2 regions of the Pseudomonas sp. TWI628 genome follow, and region 2 is predicted to be linked to the other one. Evidence: predicted binding sites of a transcription regulator. Region 2 holds the regulator's gene; the other holds the start of a gene.

Region 1 (5,317 bases), on a different contig from region 2:
AGGAGCGTCATGCCTGCATCTACCACATTCGACCTGCCGATCTCCGGCATGACCTGCGCCAGCTGCGCTGGCCGTGTCGAGCGCGCCCTGCGCAAAGTCAGCGGCGCTGATCAGGTCAGCGTCAACCTCGCCACCGAACAGGCCAGGGTCCAGGCCCCGGCCGACAGCCTGCCAGCCTTGGTCGAAGCCGTGCGTGGCGCCGGCTATGGCGTGCCGACCCGAACCGTGGAACTGCAGATCGGCGGCATGACCTGCGCCAGCTGCGTCGGCCGTGTCGAGCGCGCGCTTGGCAAGCTGCCTGGGGTCGAACAGGTCAGCGTCAACCTGGCCAGCGAACGTGCTCACCTTGAAGTGCTGCAGGCGCTCGACGACGCGCTGCTGATAGCCGCTGTCGAAAAAGCCGGTTACAGCGCCAGCCTGCCGCAAGCGGCCAAGGATGATCAGCAGGCTGCGCAACGGCGCCTGCGCAACGAACGCCTGGCCGTCGCTGCCGCGCTGTTGCTGGCCCTGCCCTTGGTGCTGCCGATGCTGGTGCAGCCATTCGGCCTGCACTGGATGCTGCCCGCCTGGGTGCAGTTCGCGCTGGCCACCCCGGTGCAGTTCGTGCTCGGCGCACGCTTCTACAAAGCCGCCTACAAAGCCGTGCGGGCCGGTGCCGGCAACATGGACCTGCTGGTCGCCCTGGGCACCAGTGCGGGTTATGGCCTGAGCCTGTACCAATGGGCCAAGGCCCCAGCCGGAATGGCCCCCCACCTTTACTTCGAAGCTTCGGCGGTAGTCATCGCCCTGGTACTGCTGGGCAAATACCTCGAAAGCCGGGCCAAGCGCCAGACCGCCAGCGCCATCCGCGCCCTCGAAGCGCTGCGCCCTGAGCGTGCCGTGCGCGTCATCGACGGCCGCGAAGAAGACGTGGCGATTGCCCAGCTGCGCCTCGGCGACCTGGTACTGGTCAAGCCTGGCGAACGCTTCCCGGTCGACGGCACGGTGGAAGAAGGCAGCAGCCACGCTGACGAAGCACTGATCAGCGGCGAAAGCCTGCCGGTAGCCAAACAACCCGGCGACAGCGTCACCGGGGGGGCAATCAACGGCGAAGGCCGGCTGCTGGTACGTACCCAGGCGCTGGGTACGGAAACCGTGCTGGCCCGGATCATCCGCCTGGTCGAAGACGCACAAGCGGCCAAGGCGCCGATCCAGAAGCTGGTCGATCGGGTCAGCCAGGTATTCGTGCCCGCCGTGCTGGTGCTGGCACTGCTCACCTTGATTGGCTGGTGGCTGGCCGGTGCGCCGCTGGAGACCGCGCTGATCAATGCGGTCGCCGTGCTGGTGATCGCCTGCCCCTGCGCCCTGGGCCTGGCCACGCCAGCAGCAATCATGGCCGGCACCGGTGTCGCTGCCCGCCACGGCATCCTGATCAAGGACGCCGAAGCGCTGGAGCGTGCCCATGCGGTCGATCGTGTGGTATTCGACAAGACCGGCACCCTCACCTCCGGCAGCCCGCGGGTGGTCCACAGCCAGGCACTGGACGGTAATGGCGCCAACCTGCATCGCCTAGCCGGTGCCCTGCAGCGCGGCAGCGAGCATCCGTTGGCCAAGGCGGTGCTGGATGCCTGCGCCGAGCAAGGCCTGGAGGTACCCGTCGTGACTGACAGCCAGTCACTCACCGGTCGCGGCATTGCCGGGCGCGTGGAAGGTCGCGAACTGGCGCTGGGCAACCGTCGCCTGCTCGATGAAAGCAATCTGCAACCTGGCGAGCTGGCTGCCAGCGCTCAAGCCTGGGAAGCCGAAGGCCGCACGCTGTCGTGGCTCATCGAACGTGGCACAGCGCCTCGCGTACTCGGCCTGTTCGCCTTCGGCGACAGCCTCAAACCCGGTGCCGGGCAGGCCATCGCCGCCCTGCACGCCCGCCACATCAGCAGCCACCTGCTGACCGGCGACAACCGCGGCAGCGCCAAGGTGGTGGCCGATGCCCTCGGCATCGACGACGTGTACGCCGAAGTATTGCCGGCCGACAAGGCCGCCACCGTGGCCGCCCTGAAAAAGAGCGGCGTGGTAGCGATGGTCGGCGACGGCATCAACGATGCCCCGGCCCTGGCCGCTGCCGACATCGGCATCGCCATGGGCGGTGGCACCGACGTGGCCATGCAGGCTGCCGGCATCACCCTGATGCGCGGCGACCCGCGCCTGGTGCCCGCCGCGCTGGAAATCAGCCGCAAGACTTATGCGAAAATCCGCCAGAACCTGTTCTGGGCCTTCATCTATAACCTGATCGGCATTCCCCTGGCCGCGCTGGGCTATCTCAACCCGGTACTGGCCGGCGCCGCCATGGCGCTGTCCAGCGTCAGCGTGGTCAGCAATGCCTTGTGGCTGAAGACCTGGAAACCCACCAACACCTCGCAGGAGGCCCGATGAACATTGGCCAGGCCGCCCGCCGCAGCGGGCTCAGCACCAAGATGATCCGCTATTACGAATCCATCGGCCTGCTCAAGCCGGCCACCCGCAGCGACAGCGGCTACCGCTTGTACCAGGCCGAGGACTTGCACAGCCTGGCCTTCATCAAGCGCTCCCGTGACCTCGGGTTTTCCCTGGAAGAAGTGGGCAAGCTGCTGACCCTGTGGCAGGACCGCGGGCGTGCCAGCGCCGACGTCAAGGCGCTGGCCATGCAGCATATCGATGAGCTGAATCGGCGTATCGAGGAGCTGGTGAGCTTGCGTGACACCCTGGGTGATCTGGTTGCCCACTGCCAGGGGGATGACCGCCCGGACTGCCCGATTCTGAAAGACCTGGCCAATGGCGCAGGATGCTGCCATTGAAAGCCTGCGGCGTGCTGACATCAGTACGCCGCAAACTTTTGGTATGCCATATTAGCCCAATGCCGACCGAATAGTCGCCAAATGCGACTTTGCCCAACAAATACGGGCACTTTCACTAAAAAATCCCCGGATGCTGCCGATGTAGTTGCTACCTGCCTCGCGTGCAAAAAAACAAACCCCGGGAGCGTCGATGAACATCAAACAGAAACTGACATGGGCCTTCGCGATTATCGCGGGCTTGCCCATCGTCCTCGTGGCCACCTTGGTGGTGATCAACCTGCGCGGCGAAGCCCGTGACGGTTTCCTCGACAGCAGCAGCCGGGAAATCCGCCAGGTCAGCAACGCGATGAACATCTTCTTCCAGGGCATCGACCAGAACGTCGACTACCTGGCCTCCCAACCGATGGTGGCGGCCACGGGCAACAACCTGAACAAGTTCATGAGCGCCAACCCGTCCTACGAACTGGGCGATCAGGACAAGCAACTGCTGGAATTTTTCACTCGCCTGGCAGAAACCCACCCAGGCTACGCCTACGTAGCCTACGGGGTGAATGACGGTGGCTATGTCGGCTGGCCGGGCGGGCAGAAGTTCGTCAACTATGACCCGCGCCCGCGTCCCTGGTACCAGCTGGCCATGGCCAACCCGGGCAAGACGGTGCGCACTGGCGCCTATTACTGGGCTGCCGACGATGCCGTGCTGATCAGCACCGTGCGCGCCGTCGCCAACCAGCTCGGCAACCCCGGTGGCGTGGTCAACATCGACGTGTCGCTCAAGGGCCTGACCGAGATCGTCAAGCAGATCAAGCTGGGCGAAAGCGGCTACCTGATGCTGGTGGAAAACAACGGCAACGTGATGGTCGACCCACGCGATGCCAGCCACAACTTCAAGCAACTGGCCAGCTTCGGCGACGGATACGCCGAACTGGCCAAGGCCGGCAAGGGCCTGGTCGAGGTCGAGATCAACGGCGAGCGCTACATGGCCAACGTCTACCCTGACGAGAAGCTGGGCTGGACCTTCATCGGCCTGATCCAGCAAGGCGAAGTGATGCAGACCACCACCCGCCTGACCTGGCTGATCGGCGCCATCGCACTGGTACTGGCGGCACTGTTCGCCGTGGTCGGCGCCGCCTTCGCCAAACTCATCGTGCGCCCGATCAACAGCGTCACCAGCGGCCTGGAAGACATTGCCCAGGGCGAAGGCGACCTGACCCGTAATCTGGACGTGCGCGGGCGCGACGAAACCGCGCAACTGGCCAACTGGTTCAACCAGTTCCTGGGCGCCATCCGCAGCCTGATCCAGCATATCGGTTCGGCCGCCAGCAAGATCCTCAGCACCTCCAGCAGCTCCACCCGGGTCTCCAGCGACATGGCCGAGGCTGCCGGGCGCCAGCGTGAAGCGGTGGACATGGTCTCCACCGCGTTCCACGAAATGGTCGCCACCGCCAACGAAGTCGCCCGCTCCTGCAGCCAGGCTGCGCAATCGGCCGACAGTGGCCAGCAGCAAGCCCGCGAAGGCCAGCAACAGATCGACGCAGCAGTCAGCAGCGTCGACCGCCTGAGCCAGGAGATTGAGCAGTCGGCCCAGTCAATCCAGCAACTGGAGCGCGACAGCAACGCCATCCAGTCGATTCTCGGCACCATCCGCTCGATTGCCGAACAGACCAACCTGCTGGCACTCAACGCAGCCATCGAGGCGGCCCGGGCCGGCGAACAAGGCCGTGGCTTTGCCGTGGTGGCCGACGAGGTGCGGGCACTGGCCAAGCGCACCGCCGACTCCACGGCCGAAATCGACGGTTTGCTGGGCAACCTGGCCAGCCGCACCGCCGAAGTGGCCGAGCAGATGCATGCCAGCCTGGAAGTGTCGCAGCAGTCTGTCAGCCGCATTGGCCTGGCCCGTGACAGCTTCGGGCAGATCCGCGAGTCGGTGGACATCATCCGCGACATGAACACGCAGATCGCCACGGCGGCGGAAGAACAGCATCAGGTGGCCGAGGACATCAACCGCCATATCAGCCAGATTCATGGCGATGCGCAGTTGGTGGCGGAACTGGCCCAGGCGGCGCGCCAGGACTCCGAGAGCCTGGCCGGGCTGTCCAATGAACTGGATTCGCTGGTGCGTCGCTTCCGCACCTGATCGGCAGCCTGTTCTGGCCCTATCGCCGGCAAGCCGGCGATAGGGCCAGAACAGGCAACCTCAAAGCTTCAGTTCCCCGGGGGTCGCGCCGAACAGCTGCTTGAAGGCTGCAATGTAGGCCGAAGTCGAATCATACCCACAGCCCAACGCCGCCTCGGTCACACTCTCCCCCGCCTCCAGCAAGGCCAGCGACGACAGCAACCGCATCCGCTGGCGCCAGTTGCGAAAGCTCAACCCGGTCTCGCGCTGGAACAGCCGCATCAAGGTCTTCTCCGAACACCCCAACTGCACCGCCCACTGCTGCAACGTCTGGACCTGGTCCGGCGCGGCAATCAGCCCGTTGCACAACGCCAACAGCCCCGGATGCCGCGGC
Region 2 (14,282 bases):
GTGCTCAACGGCATCGCCGCGCGCGACCCGGCATTCGGCCTTGAGGCGGTGTGGATCGACGTCGGGCAGCGCGCTCAGGCGCAGTCGCTGGGTTACACCGTGGTCGACGCCAGTACCGTGGTTGCCACCCACCTCAACCAGATCCTGCAAAAGCACTGCCACGAGCTGATCGGCCACGAAGAGGTGCAGCAGCTGTTGCAGGTATTGTCCAAGGCTTCGCCTAAACTTGCAGAAGAACTGGTGCCCGGTGTCATTTCCTTGTCGGGGCTGCTCAAGGTCCTGCAAGCATTGTTGTCCGAGCAAGTGCCGGTGCGTGACATCCGCAGTATTGCCGAGGCCATCGCCAACAATGCCGGCAAGAGTCAAGATACCGCCGCGCTGGTGGCAGCAGTGCGCGTCGGATTGTGTCGTGCCATCGTCCAAAGCATTGTCGGCGTTGAGCCCGAGCTGCCTGTGATCACCCTTGAGCCAAGGTTGGAACAGATCTTGCTCAATAGTTTGCAAAGGGCCGGGCAAGGTCAGGAAGACGGTGTTCTTCTGGAACCGAGCATGGCCGAAAAGCTGCAGCGTTCGTTGATCGACGCCTGCCAGCGCCAGGAAATGCAAGGCCAACCGGCCATTCTCCTGGTAGCTGGCCCGATCCGTGCCATGCTGTCGCGCTTCGGCCGCCTGGCTGTACCGAATTTGCATGTTCTGGCGTATCAGGAAATACCGGATAACAAGCAAGTCACCATCGTTGCCACAGTGGGCCCCAACGGCTGAGGTAGTGGGTTATGCAAGTCAAGCGTTTTTTCGCCGCCGATATGCGTCAGGCCATGAAGCTGGTTCGTGATGAGCTGGGCTCCGATGCCGCCATCATCGGCAACCGCCGCATCGCCGGCGGTGTCGAACTGACCGCCGCGCTGGACTACAAACTGTCCGCGCTGGCCCCGCGCGTGCCCAACGCCGAACTGGAAGAAGAGCTGCGCAAGACCCAGTCGCGCATCGCCACTGCCCAGGCCGAGCTGGACAACCGCGCCGAGGCCAGCGAAGGCAACCGCCAATTGTTCGCCGGCCAGTCGTTGACCGCGGCCGAGCCATTGGTCGAGCCGCACGTCGACTTGCCGCCTCCAGCGCCTGCGCCAGCGCAGCCGGCTGTTGACCCGCGCCTGTTCGATGCCATGCGTTCGGAACTGTCGGGCCTGCGCGAGCTGCTTGAAGTGCAGCTCGGCTCGCTGGCCTGGAACCAGCTGCAGGGCAGCAAGCCGGCGCAGGCCAACCTCTGGCGTCGCCTGCAACGTATCGGCCTGTCCGGCCCGATCGCCCGCGAGCTGCTCGACCTGACCAGTGAAATCCAGGAGCCGCGCCAGGCCTGGCGCATGCTGCTGGCGCACCTGGCGCGAATGATCGACGTGCCACAGATCGAACCGATCGAAGAGGGCGGCGTGATCGCCATGGTCGGCCCGGCCGGCATGGGCAAGACCACCACCCTGGCCAAGCTGGCAGCACGCTATGTGCTCAAGTACGGCCCGCAGAACCTGGCCCTGGTGAGCATGGACAGTTTCCGCATCGGTGCCCAGGAGCAGCTTAAGACCTTGGGGCGCATCCTCAATGTGCCGGTTACCTATGTCGACCCGGGCCAGTCGCTGGCAGCAGCGCTGGAGCCGCTGCTGCGCAAGCGCGTGGTGCTGATCGATACTGCCGGCCTGCAGGCCAGTGACCCGGCCCTGCGCATGCAACTGGAAACCCTGGCCGGGCGTGGCATTGCCGCGAAGAACTACCTGGTGCTGGCCACCACCAGCCAGAAGCAGGTGCTGACGGCTGCCTATCACAGCTACAAGCGCTGCGGCCTGGCCGGCTGCATCCTGACCAAACTTGATGAAACGGCGAGCCTCGGCGATGTGCTGAGCCTGGCCATCAGTCATGAACTGCCCGTGGCCTACCTCACCGACGGCCCGCGCATTCCTGACGACCTGCACCTGCCGCGCCCGCACCAGCTGGTGACTCGCGCAGTCAACGTGCAGTTGCAGGACGAGCCCAGCGAAGAGGCGATGGCCGACATGTTCGCTGATCTCTACCACAATCCGCGACGTGCGGGTTGAGGGGCAAGCGTATGCAAAGTACCTACATTCCGGAGCTGGCTGTCGTGCGCTGCGCGTGGTCTGGGTCCAAGCGAGACAAGGTAAACAACGAACATGGGTAGCATGCATCCCGTACAGGTGATCGCCGTAACCGGTGGCAAAGGTGGCGTCGGCAAGACTAACGTTTCAGTGAACCTGTCACTGGCCTTGGCCGAACTTGGCCGCCGGGTGATGCTGCTGGACGCCGACCTCGGCCTGGCCAACGTCGATGTTTTGCTCGGGCTGACGCCCAAGCGCACCCTGGCTGATGTCATCGAGGGCCGCTGCGAACTGCGTGACGTGCTGTTGCAGGGGCCTGGCGGTGTGCGCATCGTGCCGGCCGCCTCCGGCACCCAGAGCATGGTGCACCTGGCCCCGGCCCAGCATGCCGGGCTGATCCAGGCCTTCAGCGAAATCGGCGACAACCTCGACGTGTTGGTGATCGACACGGCTGCAGGTATCGGTGACTCGGTAGTCAGTTTTGTCCGCGCCGCCCAGGAAGTGCTGCTGGTGGTGTGTGACGAGCCGACCTCGATCACCGACGCCTACGCGTTGATCAAGCTGCTCAACCGCGACTACGGCATGAACCGCTTCCGCGTGCTGGCCAACATGGCGCAGAGCCCGCAGGAAGGGCGCAACCTGTTCGCCAAGTTGACCAAGGTCACCGACCGCTTCCTTGACGTCGCCCTGCAATACGTCGGCGCCGTGCCCTACGACGAGAGCGTGCGCAAGGCGGTGCAGAAGCAGCGCGCAGTGTACGAAGCCTTCCCTCGCTCCAAGTGTGCCCTGGCCTTCAAGGCCATCGCGCAGAAGGTCGACAGTTGGCCGCTGCCAGCCAACCCGCGCGGGCACCTGGAGTTCTTCGTCGAGCGCCTGGTGCAACCCACCAGCGCAGGACCCGTGCTATGAATGCGAGCGGTTTCAAGATGTACAGCAAGGCGTCGAAAGACGCCCAGTTCGAGCTGGTGGATCGCTACGCGCCGCTGGTCAAGCGCATTGCCTACCACCTGCTGGCACGCCTGCCGGCCAACATCCAGGTCGAAGACCTGATCCAGGCCGGCATGATCGGCCTGCTGGAAGTGGCCAACAAGTACGACGCCAGCAAGGGTGCCAGCTTCGAAACCTACGCCGGCATCCGCATCCGCGGGGCGATGCTCGACGAGGTCCGCAAGGGCGATTGGGCACCGCGTTCGGTGCACCGCAATACGCGCATGGTCAGTGATGCGATGCGTGCCGTGGAAGCAAGAACTGGCCGCGACGCTAAAGATCATGAAGTTGCTGCCGAACTCCAATTGAGTCTCGATGATTACTACGGGATCTTGAACGATACCTTGGGTAGCCGCCTGTTCAGTTTCGACGACCTGTTGCAGGACGGCGAACACGAAGGGCTGCACGAGGACGGCGCCAGTGGCCAGGTCGAGCCGTCGCGCGATCTGGAGGACGAGCGCTTCCAGGCTGCCCTGACCGATGCGATCGCCAACCTGCCGGAGCGTGAGCGCCTGGTGCTGGCGCTGTACTACGACGAAGAGCTGAACCTCAAGGAAATTGGTGAGGTGCTGGGGGTCAGCGAATCGCGTGTCAGCCAGTTGCACAGCCAGTGTGCCGCGCGCCTGCGCAGCCGCCTGGGGGAATGGCGGGCACGTTGAGCCCGGGGTCGTTGCAGTCGTTTTCCACGTTGTACCGAATTTGAATACGCGTGCTCGGGGCCGAGCGCGTTTGAGACTGCTTGGAGGTCTACTTGAACAAAGACATGAAAATCCTCATCGTTGACGACTTTTCGACGATGCGGCGGATCATCAAGAACCTGTTGCGTGACCTGGGCTTCACCAACACCGATGAAGCCGACGACGGCACTACCGCGCTGCCGATGCTCGAAAGCGGCCATTACGACTTCCTGGTGACCGACTGGAACATGCCGGGCATGTCCGGTATCGATTTGCTGCGCAAGGTGCGTGCCCACGATCGCCTGAAGACCATGCCGGTGCTGATGGTGACCGCCGAAGCCAAGCGCGACCAGATCATCGAAGCGGCCCAGGCCGGCGTCAATGGCTATGTGGTCAAGCCGTTCACCGCCCAGGTGCTCAAAGAAAAGATCGAGAAGATCTTCGAACGCGTCAACGGCTGAGTCACGTCAGGGGGGCGCCATGGAATCAACACAGACGTCTTTGGGGGAGTTCGAGTCGACCCTGAAGAAACATGCCGAGGAACTGGTCGAGAGCCTGGAACGGGGGCGTTTCGGTGAGGCGGTGCAGCTGATTCATCAGCTCAACCAGACCCGCGACCGTGGCCTGTACCAGGAAGTCGGCAAGCTCACGCGTGAACTGCACAGCGCGATCGTCAGCTTCCAGATCGACCCGCAGATGCCGCAGGCCGAGGAAGTCTCGCAGATTACCGATGCCACCGAGCGCCTGTCCTACGTGGTCAAGCTCACCGAGGGTGCCGCCAACCGCACCATGGACCTGGTGGAGGAGAGCACCCCGGTGCTCAACGACCTGGCAGCCGAGGCGCAAGGCCTGAGCGTCGACTGGCAGCGCTTCATGCGCCGCGAAGTCGCAGCGCCGGAGTTTCGCGAGCTGGTCAAGCGCGTCGACAGTTTCCTGACGCACAGCGCCGAGGGTAACCGCAAGGTCGCCGGCCACCTCAATGACATTCTGCTGGCTCAGGACTATCAGGACCTGACCGGCCAGGTGATCAAGCGCGTCACTGCGTTGGTCACCGAAGTAGAAAGCAATCTGCTCAAGCTCGTGCTGATGGCCAGTCAGGTCGACCGTTTTGCCGGTATCGAACATGACCACCAGCAGCTGCGCGCTGAAAAAGATCAAGAAAAACATCCGACTCGGGGTGAAGGTCCGCAGATTCATGCCGATAAGCGTGAAGACGTTGTGTCCGGTCAGGACGACGTCGACGATCTGCTGTCCAGCCTGGGTTTTTAAGGAGCACGTTTAATGAGCTTCGGCGCCGATGAAGAAATCCTTCAGGATTTCCTGGTAGAAGCCGGCGAAATTCTTGAGCAACTGTCCGAGCAACTGGTCGAGCTGGAAAGCCGGCCCGACGATGCCGACCTGCTCAATGCGATCTTTCGCGGTTTCCACACTGTAAAAGGGGGCGCCGGCTTCCTTCAGCTGAACGAGCTGGTGGAGTGCTGCCACATCGCCGAGAACGTGTTCGACATCCTGCGCAAAGGTGAGCGCCGGGTCGACGCGGAACTGATGGACGTGGTGCTTGAGGCACTGGATACGGTCAACAGCATGTTCGGCCAGGTGCGTGAGCGCACTGAAGTGACCGCGGCTACGCCGGAGCTGCTGGCAGCCCTGTCGCGCCTGGCCGAACCTGCCAGCGCCGATGCCCCGGCAGCCGTTGTCGAGGCCGCGCCGGAGCCTGTGGCCGCCGAGGCGGACATCACCGACACCGAGTTCGAACAGCTGCTCGACTCACTCGATGCAGTCAAGGCCGAAGCGGCCGCTGCCCAAGCGCAGATGCAGGGCGAGACCCTGGGCGGCGCGGGTGACGACATCACCGACGCCGAGTTCGAATCGCTGCTCGACCAGCTGCATGGCAAGGGCCAGTTCTCGCCCGAAGTGGCCGCCGTCGAAGCGCTGGCCGATGCCAGCGCGCCGGTGAGCGACGAGATCACCGACGAAGAATTCGAGTCGTTGCTGGACCAGTTGCACGGCAAGGGCACCTTCCAGGCCGATGCCTTGCCGGCGGCCAGCGCTGCAGTGCAAAGCGTTGTCGCACCCGCCAGCAGTGACGAGATCTCTGAGCACGAGTTTGAAGCATTGCTCGACCAGTTGCACGGCAAGGGCAAGTTCACTGGTGAAGCCGTTGCTGGCGAAGCACCTGCCGCCGTGGCAGCGCCGGTTGCGGCCGTGGCTGAGAGCAAACCGGTCGCCAGGCCCGCAGCAGCCCCGGCTGCCGCTGTGCCGGCCGCCGCCAAGCCCGCAGCGCCAGCCCGTACTCCGGCCCCGGCCGCGGAAAAGCATGCCAGCGAAGCGGAAACCACCGTGCGCGTCGACACTGCGCGCCTGGACGAGATCATGAACATGGTCGGCGAACTGGTGCTGGTGCGTAACCGCCTGGTGCGCCTGGGCCTGAACAGCGGCGACGAGGCCATGTCCAAGGCCGTGTCCAACCTCGACGTGGTCACCGCCGACTTGCAGACTGCGGTGATGAAAACCCGCATGCAGCCGATCAAGAAGGTCTTCGGCCGCTTCCCGCGCCTGGTCCGCGACCTGGCTCGGCAGTTGAAGAAAGAGATCAACCTGGAGTTGGTCGGTGAAGAGACCGACCTCGACAAGAACCTCGTCGAGGCCCTGGCCGACCCGTTGGTGCACCTGGTGCGCAATGCCGTCGACCACGGTGTCGAGATGCCGGACGAGCGTGAAGCTTCCGGCAAGGCCCGCACCGGCCGCGTGGTGCTGTCGGCCGAGCAGGAAGGTGACCACATCCTGCTGTCGATCTCCGACGACGGCAAGGGCATGGACCCGAGCATCCTGCGCGCCAAGGCCGTGGAAAAGGGCCTGATGGACAAGGACGCGGCCGATCGCCTGAGCGAGTCGGACTGCTACAACCTGATCTTCGCCCCGGGCTTCTCGACCAAGACCGAGATTTCCGACGTGTCCGGCCGCGGCGTCGGCATGGACGTGGTGAAGACCAAGATTTCCCAGCTCAACGGCTCGATCAACATCTTCTCGGCCAAGGGCCAGGGTTCGAAGATCGTCATCAAGGTGCCGCTGACCCTGGCGATCATGCCGACCCTGATGGTGATGCTGGGCAACCAGGCATTCGCTTTCCCGCTGGTCAACGTCAACGAGATCTTCCACCTCGACCTGTCGCGCACCAACGTGGTCGACGGCCAGGAAGTGGTGATCGTGCGCGACAAGGCGCTGCCGCTGTTCTACCTCAAGCGCTGGCTGGTTCAGGGCCAGGTGCACGAGGAGCAGCATGAGGGCCATGTGGTGATCCTTTCGGTCGGTACCCAGCGTATCGGCTTCGTGGTCGACCAGCTGGTGGGCCAGGAAGAGGTGGTGATCAAGCCGCTGGGCAAGATGCTGCAGGGCACCCCGGGCATGTCTGGCGCCACCATCACCGGTGACGGCCGCATCGCGCTGATTCTCGACGTGCCGAGCATGCTCAAGCGTTACGCGGCACGGCGTATCTGATTTTCGGCGGCGCACCCTGGTGGGTTGCGTCGCCTAATGGAGTGTTTATGGCAGTCAAGGTCCTGGTGGTGGATGATTCCGGTTTCTTCCGCCGCCGCGTTTCGGAAATCCTCTCGGCGGACCCGACGATCCAGGTGGTCGGCACCGCGACCAACGGCAGGGAAGCGATCGACCAGGCACTGGCGCTCAAACCCGATGTCATCACCATGGACTACGAAATGCCCATGATGGATGGCATCACTGCCGTGCGGCACATCATGCAGCGCTGCCCGACGCCGGTATTGATGTTCTCCTCGCTGACCCATGAAGGCGCCCGTGTCACCCTCGACGCGCTGGATGCCGGTGCGGTGGATTACCTGCCGAAGAACTTCGAAGACATCTCGCGCAACCCGGAGAAGGTCAAGCAGCTGCTGTGCGAGAAGGTGCACACCATCTCGCGCAGCAACCGCCGTTTCGGCGGCTACACCAGCCACGCGCCGGTCACCGCACCTGCGCCGGCCAGCAGCCATGCAGCCGCCAGCAGCCTGGCCAGCGCCGCGCCGGTACGCCCTGCCGCGCCTGCTCGCGCGGCGGCACCGGCCGCAACGCATGCCCCGGCGCCCAAGCGCAAGCCTTACAAGCTGGTGGCGATCGGTACCTCCACCGGCGGCCCGGTGGCCCTGCAGCGGGTGCTGACCCAACTGCCGGCGAGCTTCCCGGCGCCGATCGTGCTGATCCAGCACATGCCCGCCGCCTTCACCAAGGCCTTTGCCGAACGCCTCGACAAGCTGTGCAAGATCAGCGTCAAGGAAGCCGAGGACGGCGACATGCTGCGCCCGGGCCTGGCGCTGCTGGCCCCTGGCGGCAAGCAGATGATGATCGACGGCCGTGGCACGGTGAAGATCCTGCCGGGCGACGAGCGCCTGAACTACAAGCCGTGCGTGGATATCACCTTCGGCTCGGCGGCCAAGTCCTACGGTGACAAGGTGCTGTCGGTGGTGCTCACCGGCATGGGCGCCGACGGCCGTGAAGGCGCGCGCCTGCTCAAGCAGGGCGGCAGTACCGTGTGGGCCCAGGATGAGGCCAGCTGTGTGATCTACGGCATGCCCATGGCCATCGTCAAAGCCAACCTGGCTGACGCGGTGTACAGCCTGGATGAAATCGGCAAACACCTGGTCGAGGCGTGTGTCTGATGGATGTGCTCAGCCTGATTGGCCTGATCCTGGCGTTCGTCGCCATCGTTGGCGGCAACTTCCTTGAAGGTGGCCACGTCGGTGCCTTGCTCAATGGGCCGGCCGGCTTGATCGTGCTCGGTGGCACCCTGGCGGCGGCATTGCTGCAGTCGCCGCTGTCGGCGTTCAAGCGAGCGCTGCAGATCCTGCGCTGGATCTTCTTCCCGCCGCGGGTCGACCTGGCCGGGGGTATCGATCGGGTGGTCAACTGGAGCCTGACGGCGCGCAAGGAAGGCCTGCTTGGCCTGGAAGGCGTGGCCGATGCCGAACCCGACCCATACGCCCGCAAGGGCCTGCAACTGCTGGTCGATGGCGCCGAACCGGAATCGATCCGCAGCATCCTCGAAGTCGATTTCCTGACCCAGGAAAGCCGCGACATCCAGGCCGCCAAGGTGTTCGAGAGCATGGGCGGCTACGCCCCGACCATCGGTATCATTGGTGCGGTCATGGGCCTGATCCACGTCATGGGCAACCTGGCCGACCCGTCGCAACTGGGCAACGGCATTGCCGTGGCCTTCGTCGCCACCATCTACGGTGTGGCCAGTGCCAACCTGATCCTGCTGCCGATCGCCAACAAGCTCAAGGCCATCGTCCTGCGCCAGTCGCGCTACCGCGAGATGCTGCTCGAAGGCCTGCTGTCGATAGCCGAGGGTGAGAACCCGCGCTCGATCGAGTTGAAGCTGCAAGGCTTCATGGAGTAAGCCATGCGCCGTCGCCGTCATACCGAGGAGCACGAGAATCACGAACGCTGGCTGGTGTCGTACGCCGACTTCATCACCTTGCTGTTCGCCTTCTTCGTGGTCATGTATTCGATCTCCTCGATCAACGAGGGCAAGTACAAGGTCATCTCGCAAGCGCTGCTCGGGGTGTTCAACGACCCTGAGCGGAGCATGAAGCCGATCCCGATCGGCGATGAGCAGCCGCTCAGCGTGAAACCGGCAGAGCCCTTGATCAAGGACAGCGAGCAGATCGATGCGGGCCTGGCGCAGACCAGCGTCGACCCGCTGAAGACCATCAGCGACGACGTACGCGATGCCTTCGGCGACCTGATCAAGTCTGACCAGATGACCGTGCGCGGCAACGAGCTGTGGGTGGAGATCGAGCTGAACTCGTCCTTGCTGTTCGGCAGTGGCGATGCCATGCCCAGCGACCAGGCGTTCGCCATCATCGAGAAAGTCGGCAACATCCTCAAGCCGTTCGCCAACCCGGTGCATGTCGAGGGCTTCACCGACAACCTGCCGATCCGCACGGCGCAGTACCCGACCAACTGGGAGCTGTCGGCGGCGCGGGCGGCGAGCATCGTGCGCCTGCTGGCCATGGAAGGGGTAAACCCGGCGCGCATGGCCTCGGTGGGCTATGGCGAGTACCAACCGGTGGTCAGCAACGACACGGCCGAAGGGCGTGCGCGCAATCGTCGGGTGGTGCTGGTGATTTCCCGTAACCTCGAAGTGCGCCGCAGCCTGACAGGCTCGGGCAGTGCCAATGCCACCCCGGATGCAGCGCTGCGCCGTGCTGGCACACAAAGTGCACCGCCAACCCCAGCAGCGACGACGGCCAAGTGAGCCGTCAATTCTCCGTCACCGCATGCCCTGTGGGTGCCGGCGACACCAATGAGACAAGAGTTGTCCTATGAGAGTCTGGGCAGTAGCCAATCAAAAAGGTGGCGTGGGCAAGACCACGACCACCATCGCCCTGGCCGGCCTGCTGGCCGAGGCGGGCAAGCGCGTGGTCGTCGTCGACCTCGACCCGCATGGCTCGATGACCAGCTATTTCGGGCACAACCCGGATGCCCTGGAGCACAGCTGCTACGACCTGTTCCTGCACAAGGGCAGCGTGCCCGAGGGCCTGCCGGGGCAACTGCTGTTGCCGACCAGCGATGAGCGTATCTCGCTGCTGCCTTCGAGCACTGCGCTGGCGGTACTGGAGCGCCAGTCGCCAGGGCAGAGTGGCCTGGGGCTGGTGATCGCCAAGAGTCTGGCGCAGTTGTGGCAGGATTTCGACTTTGCCCTGATCGATAGCCCGCCATTGCTTGGCGTGCTGATGGTCAACGCCCTGGCGGCCAGCCAGCAGTTGGTGATTCCGGTGCAAACCGAGTTTCTTGCAGTGAAGGGCCTGGAGCGCATGATCGGCACCCTGGCCATGGTCAATCGTTCGCGCAAGCAGGCCTTGCCTTACCAGATCGTGCCGACCCTGTTCGACCGCCGTACCCAGGCCTCACTGGGCACGCTGAAGGTGCTGCGCGATACCTATGAACACCAGGTGTGGCAGGGTTACATCCCGGTCGACACGCGCCTGCGCGATGCCAGCCGCAACGGCGTCACGCCGTCGCAGTTCGATGGCAAGAGCCGTGGGGTGATTGCCTACCGGGCACTGCTCAAGCATATGCTGACCTACAAGCCGGTCGCGCAGGTGGCGTCATGAACCGGCCTGTCGGCACCAAGCCGCAACTGGCCCTGCAGTCGTACCTTGATGGGTTGTTGCAGGAGGCTACCGAGGCCGAGGACATCCTCGACCTGCATGCGCCGGCCATGGCATCCACGCCGAACGACGAATTTGCCGCAGCCGTGCGTGAAGAGCAGGCGCGCGACGCTCACCAGCTGGCACCCGCAGCCAGGCCTTTCGCCGAGCCGCAGGTGAAGGTGCTGCCCGCCGTGCTGCCGGTCGAGCCACCGGTGGTGGCGGTGGTCGAGACTGAAGTGGTGGCCGAAGCCAGCATCCCGGTCCTGACCCAAGTACCGACGCCGGAACCGGTTGCACCGTTGGTGGAGGTACACCTGCCAGCGGCCAGCATGGCTGACGTTCCGACACCGCCGGCCAGCGTCGATGGCCGCCCGGCCTGGGCTGCCGAGCCGTTCGAGTGCTTGCTGTTCGACGTTGCCGGGCTGACCCTGGCAGTGCCGCTGGTGTGCCTGGGCTCGATCTACAGCCTGGAAGGCCAGGAACTGACGCCGCTGTTCGGCCAGCCGGACTGGTTCCTCGGCATCCTGACCTGCCAGGCCGGCAACCTCAAGGTGCTGGATACCGCGCGCTGGGTCATGCCCGACCGCTACCGCGACGACTTCCGCCAGGGCCTGAATTACGTAATTTCCGTGCAGGGCTACGAATGGGGCCTGGCGGTGCATCAGGTCAGCCGCTCGCTGCGCCTGGACCCGGCCGAGATCAAGTGGCGCAGCCAGCGTGGCCAGCGCCCGTGGCTGGCCGGCACGGTCATCGAACACATGTGTGCACTGCTCGACGTCGCCGAACTGGCCGAGCTGATCGCCAGCGGCGCAGTCAAGCAGTTGCATGCCAAACAGAAATGACACCGAACACAACCGCCAACAGCGGATTTAGAGGGCTAGGGGAATGAAAAAGTCGTCTGCGCAAGGTTCTGAAGATCCGATCCTGCAGTGGGTAACCTTCCGTCTGGACAACGAGTCCTACGGCATCAACGTCATGCAGGTGCAGGAAGTGCTGCGCTACACCGAGATCGCTCCGGTGCCGGGCGCGCCAAGCTACGTGCTGGGCATCATCAACCTGCGTGGCAACGTGGTGACGGTGATCGACACCCGCCAGCGCTTCGGCCTGATGCCGTCGGACGTGACCGACAACACCCGTATCGTCATCATCGAGGCGGACAAGCAAGTGGTCGGCATCCTGGTCGACAGCGTCGCCGAGGTGGTGTACCTGCGTCAGTCGGAAATCGAAACGGCGCCGAACGTGGGTAACGAAGAGTCGGCCAAGTTCATCCAGGGCGTGTGCAACAAGAACGGCGAACTGCTGATCCTGGTCGAGCTGGACAAGATGATGACCGAGGAAGAATGGTCTGAGCTGGAGAACATCTGAGTTGATCTTCGAGGTGGCGGTAATCTTGCTGGCGCTGCTGTGGGCCCTGAGCCTGTGGTTCTTCCTCAACTACAGCAAGCGCCAGCGCGAACTGGCGGCGCAGCAGGCCGTGGGCGACGCCCTGCGCGACCAGCGCATCAAGGACCTGGCCAAGCGCCTGGACGACTACCAGAACGGTACCGTGCGCATGGGTGAGGCTATCCATGAGCTGCGTGCAACCGTGGCGCCGCTACCGGAAAAGCTCCAGCAGCTGGAGCAGCGCGACCCCAACAGCGTGACCTTCACCCAGGCCGCCAAGCTGGTGGGCATGGGCGCCAGCGTGGCCGAGCTCACCGAAACCTGCGGCCTGACCCAGGCCGAGGCAGAGTTGATGAGCAAGCTGCATCGCGGCGAGTGACGAAGAAGGCGACCCCAGGGTCGCCTTTTTTCATCCCGAGGGTCAGGGGCGCGCCCAGGAGTTGAAGCTGCCGACCCGGGCGAAGCGGTTCAGCGGCAGCAGGTCATGCAGCGCCGTCTGGTAATGCTCCAGGTTGATGAACTGCCAGGAGTTGATGCGCGGTAGGGAATAGAGGTTGGTGACCTGGCGCAAGGTGCGCAAGGCCGGCAGGTGCTGGTCGACCACCGCAGTGAGCAGCGCGGGCCCGGTGAGCCGGCTGAGGCGGCTGGCATAGTGGTAGAAGCCTTGCGGATCCTCGCGCCGGCTCGGCCGGTGGTCGTAGAAGTCCGCCTCGTTCAGGTAGCGGGTACGCATTTCCTCGGAGATCGCCAGCAATGTCGGGTTGCCAGGGTGGCTGCCGATGAAGCTGGTGTTGTAGAGGCAATTCATGCTGAGCGCTTCATTGGACTGGGGCGGTGCCAACAGCAGGCCATCCGGCATGGCGAGCAGAGGCACCTGATCGATGTGCTCGCCGGGCTCGCCGGGTGCCAGCAAGGTATCGTCGACATCCATGTACAACCCCCCTTCATGGTGCAACATCGGATAGCGCAGCACGTCCGACGCCGAGGAGAAGTTGCTGGCCACACCGCCGTTGCCGTCCAGGGCTGCCTGATACTGCGCATGGTAGGGGCCCAGGCGGAAATCGCGGAAGAACGGCTGTTCCTCAAGCGGCAGTACCTGCAGGCCTGGCGCCTGCTCGGTGAGCAAGCGCAGGTTCTCGGCGTAGGCGGTGGGCGCTGCGTTGGACAGGAACAGGCGTATGCCGTAGTCACTGTCGGCCAGGCGCGCGGCATTGTTGGCCAGGTTATTGATCAGGCTCTGGCTGATCACCCGGTCGCCCACCCACAGGCAGCTGATCTGCCTGGGTATCGGCGTGCTCTGCGGCGTCAGGCCAGGCAGTTCGACCGGTAACGGCAACTCGACGCCCAGGGCGCGCAGGCTGCTAATACGCATGGCATCGTCGACTGCACGCGGGGTAGCCAGGGGATGCAGGTGAGCGCTCCCTGGGCGGGCAACGTAACCCACGGGATCGACCTCATTGATATCGCGATCGTTGATGAATACGTCCGCCTCCATGTCGTAGATCACTTGGGCTTGGTAGCCGTCGATGGCTGTGTTGAGCAAGTCCGGGCCGCCGTCGTAACGAGGGACGCGGATCACCGAATCGGCAATCGCCTGGTCACCGCCTGGCAAGGGCGCGATTGGGTCATGGATGTGGAAGTAAGGCGCCACATCGATGTCCGGCAGGTGCGGTGCCATCAGCGGGCTCAACGGGTAGCCGTACTGCTCGTTGATGCGGCTGGGCGTTACGAAACGCTCGCTTTTGGTGGTGAAGAGCACTTTGCCCCTGGCTGCGCCATGCACGATCAGGGGCAGGGCGTTGAGCAGGCCCCAGGTGATATTGGCGACACCGTCCTGTTTGTCCTGCAGGTGCTTGCCGTTGATTGCCTGGTCCAGGCCAAGGCCGAGCTGGGCAATGCCACCCAGGGCAAGCAGCGGTGCCAGGCCCGGCACCACCAGGCTCAGCGGTGCCACCAGATTGAGTGTG

The links. The regulator FliA, encoded in region 2, starts transcription of late flagellar genes. The targets are predictions, from matches to a motif close to CTAAAGTTTNNNNNNNNNNNGCCGNTAA.
Region 1: ABE528_RS21780 (methyl-accepting chemotaxis protein) is a predicted target of FliA. The motif match lies at 2,926-2,953, and genes of this name have one in related genera.

Annotation. Positions count from the first base shown of each region.
Region 1 is NZ_JBDJMM010000030.1:66,403-71,719, reverse strand. It holds gene ABE528_RS21790 (heavy metal translocating P-type ATPase) at 10-2,409, shown strand; gene cueR (Cu(I)-responsive transcriptional regulator) at 2,406-2,810, shown strand; gene ABE528_RS21780 (methyl-accepting chemotaxis protein) at 3,001-4,944, shown strand; gene ABE528_RS21775 (helix-turn-helix transcriptional regulator) at 5,005-5,317, opposite strand, start outside.
Region 2 is NZ_JBDJMM010000004.1:87,251-101,532, forward strand. It holds gene flhA (flagellar biosynthesis protein FlhA) at 1-762, shown strand, start outside; gene flhF (flagellar biosynthesis protein FlhF) at 774-2,081, shown strand; gene fleN (flagellar synthesis regulator FleN) at 2,175-3,008, shown strand; gene fliA (RNA polymerase sigma factor FliA) at 3,005-3,745, shown strand; gene ABE528_RS04370 (chemotaxis response regulator CheY) at 3,850-4,224, shown strand; gene ABE528_RS04375 (protein phosphatase CheZ) at 4,244-5,032, shown strand; gene ABE528_RS04380 (chemotaxis protein CheA) at 5,045-7,261, shown strand; gene ABE528_RS04385 (chemotaxis response regulator protein-glutamate methylesterase) at 7,309-8,433, shown strand; gene ABE528_RS04390 (flagellar motor protein) at 8,433-9,173, shown strand; gene motD (flagellar motor protein MotD) at 9,177-10,034, shown strand; gene ABE528_RS04400 (ParA family protein) at 10,102-10,893, shown strand; gene ABE528_RS04405 (CheW domain-containing protein) at 10,890-11,774, shown strand; gene ABE528_RS04410 (chemotaxis protein CheW) at 11,818-12,297, shown strand; gene ABE528_RS04415 (DUF2802 domain-containing protein) at 12,299-12,694, shown strand; gene ABE528_RS04420 (DUF6543 domain-containing protein) at 12,737-14,282, opposite strand, start outside.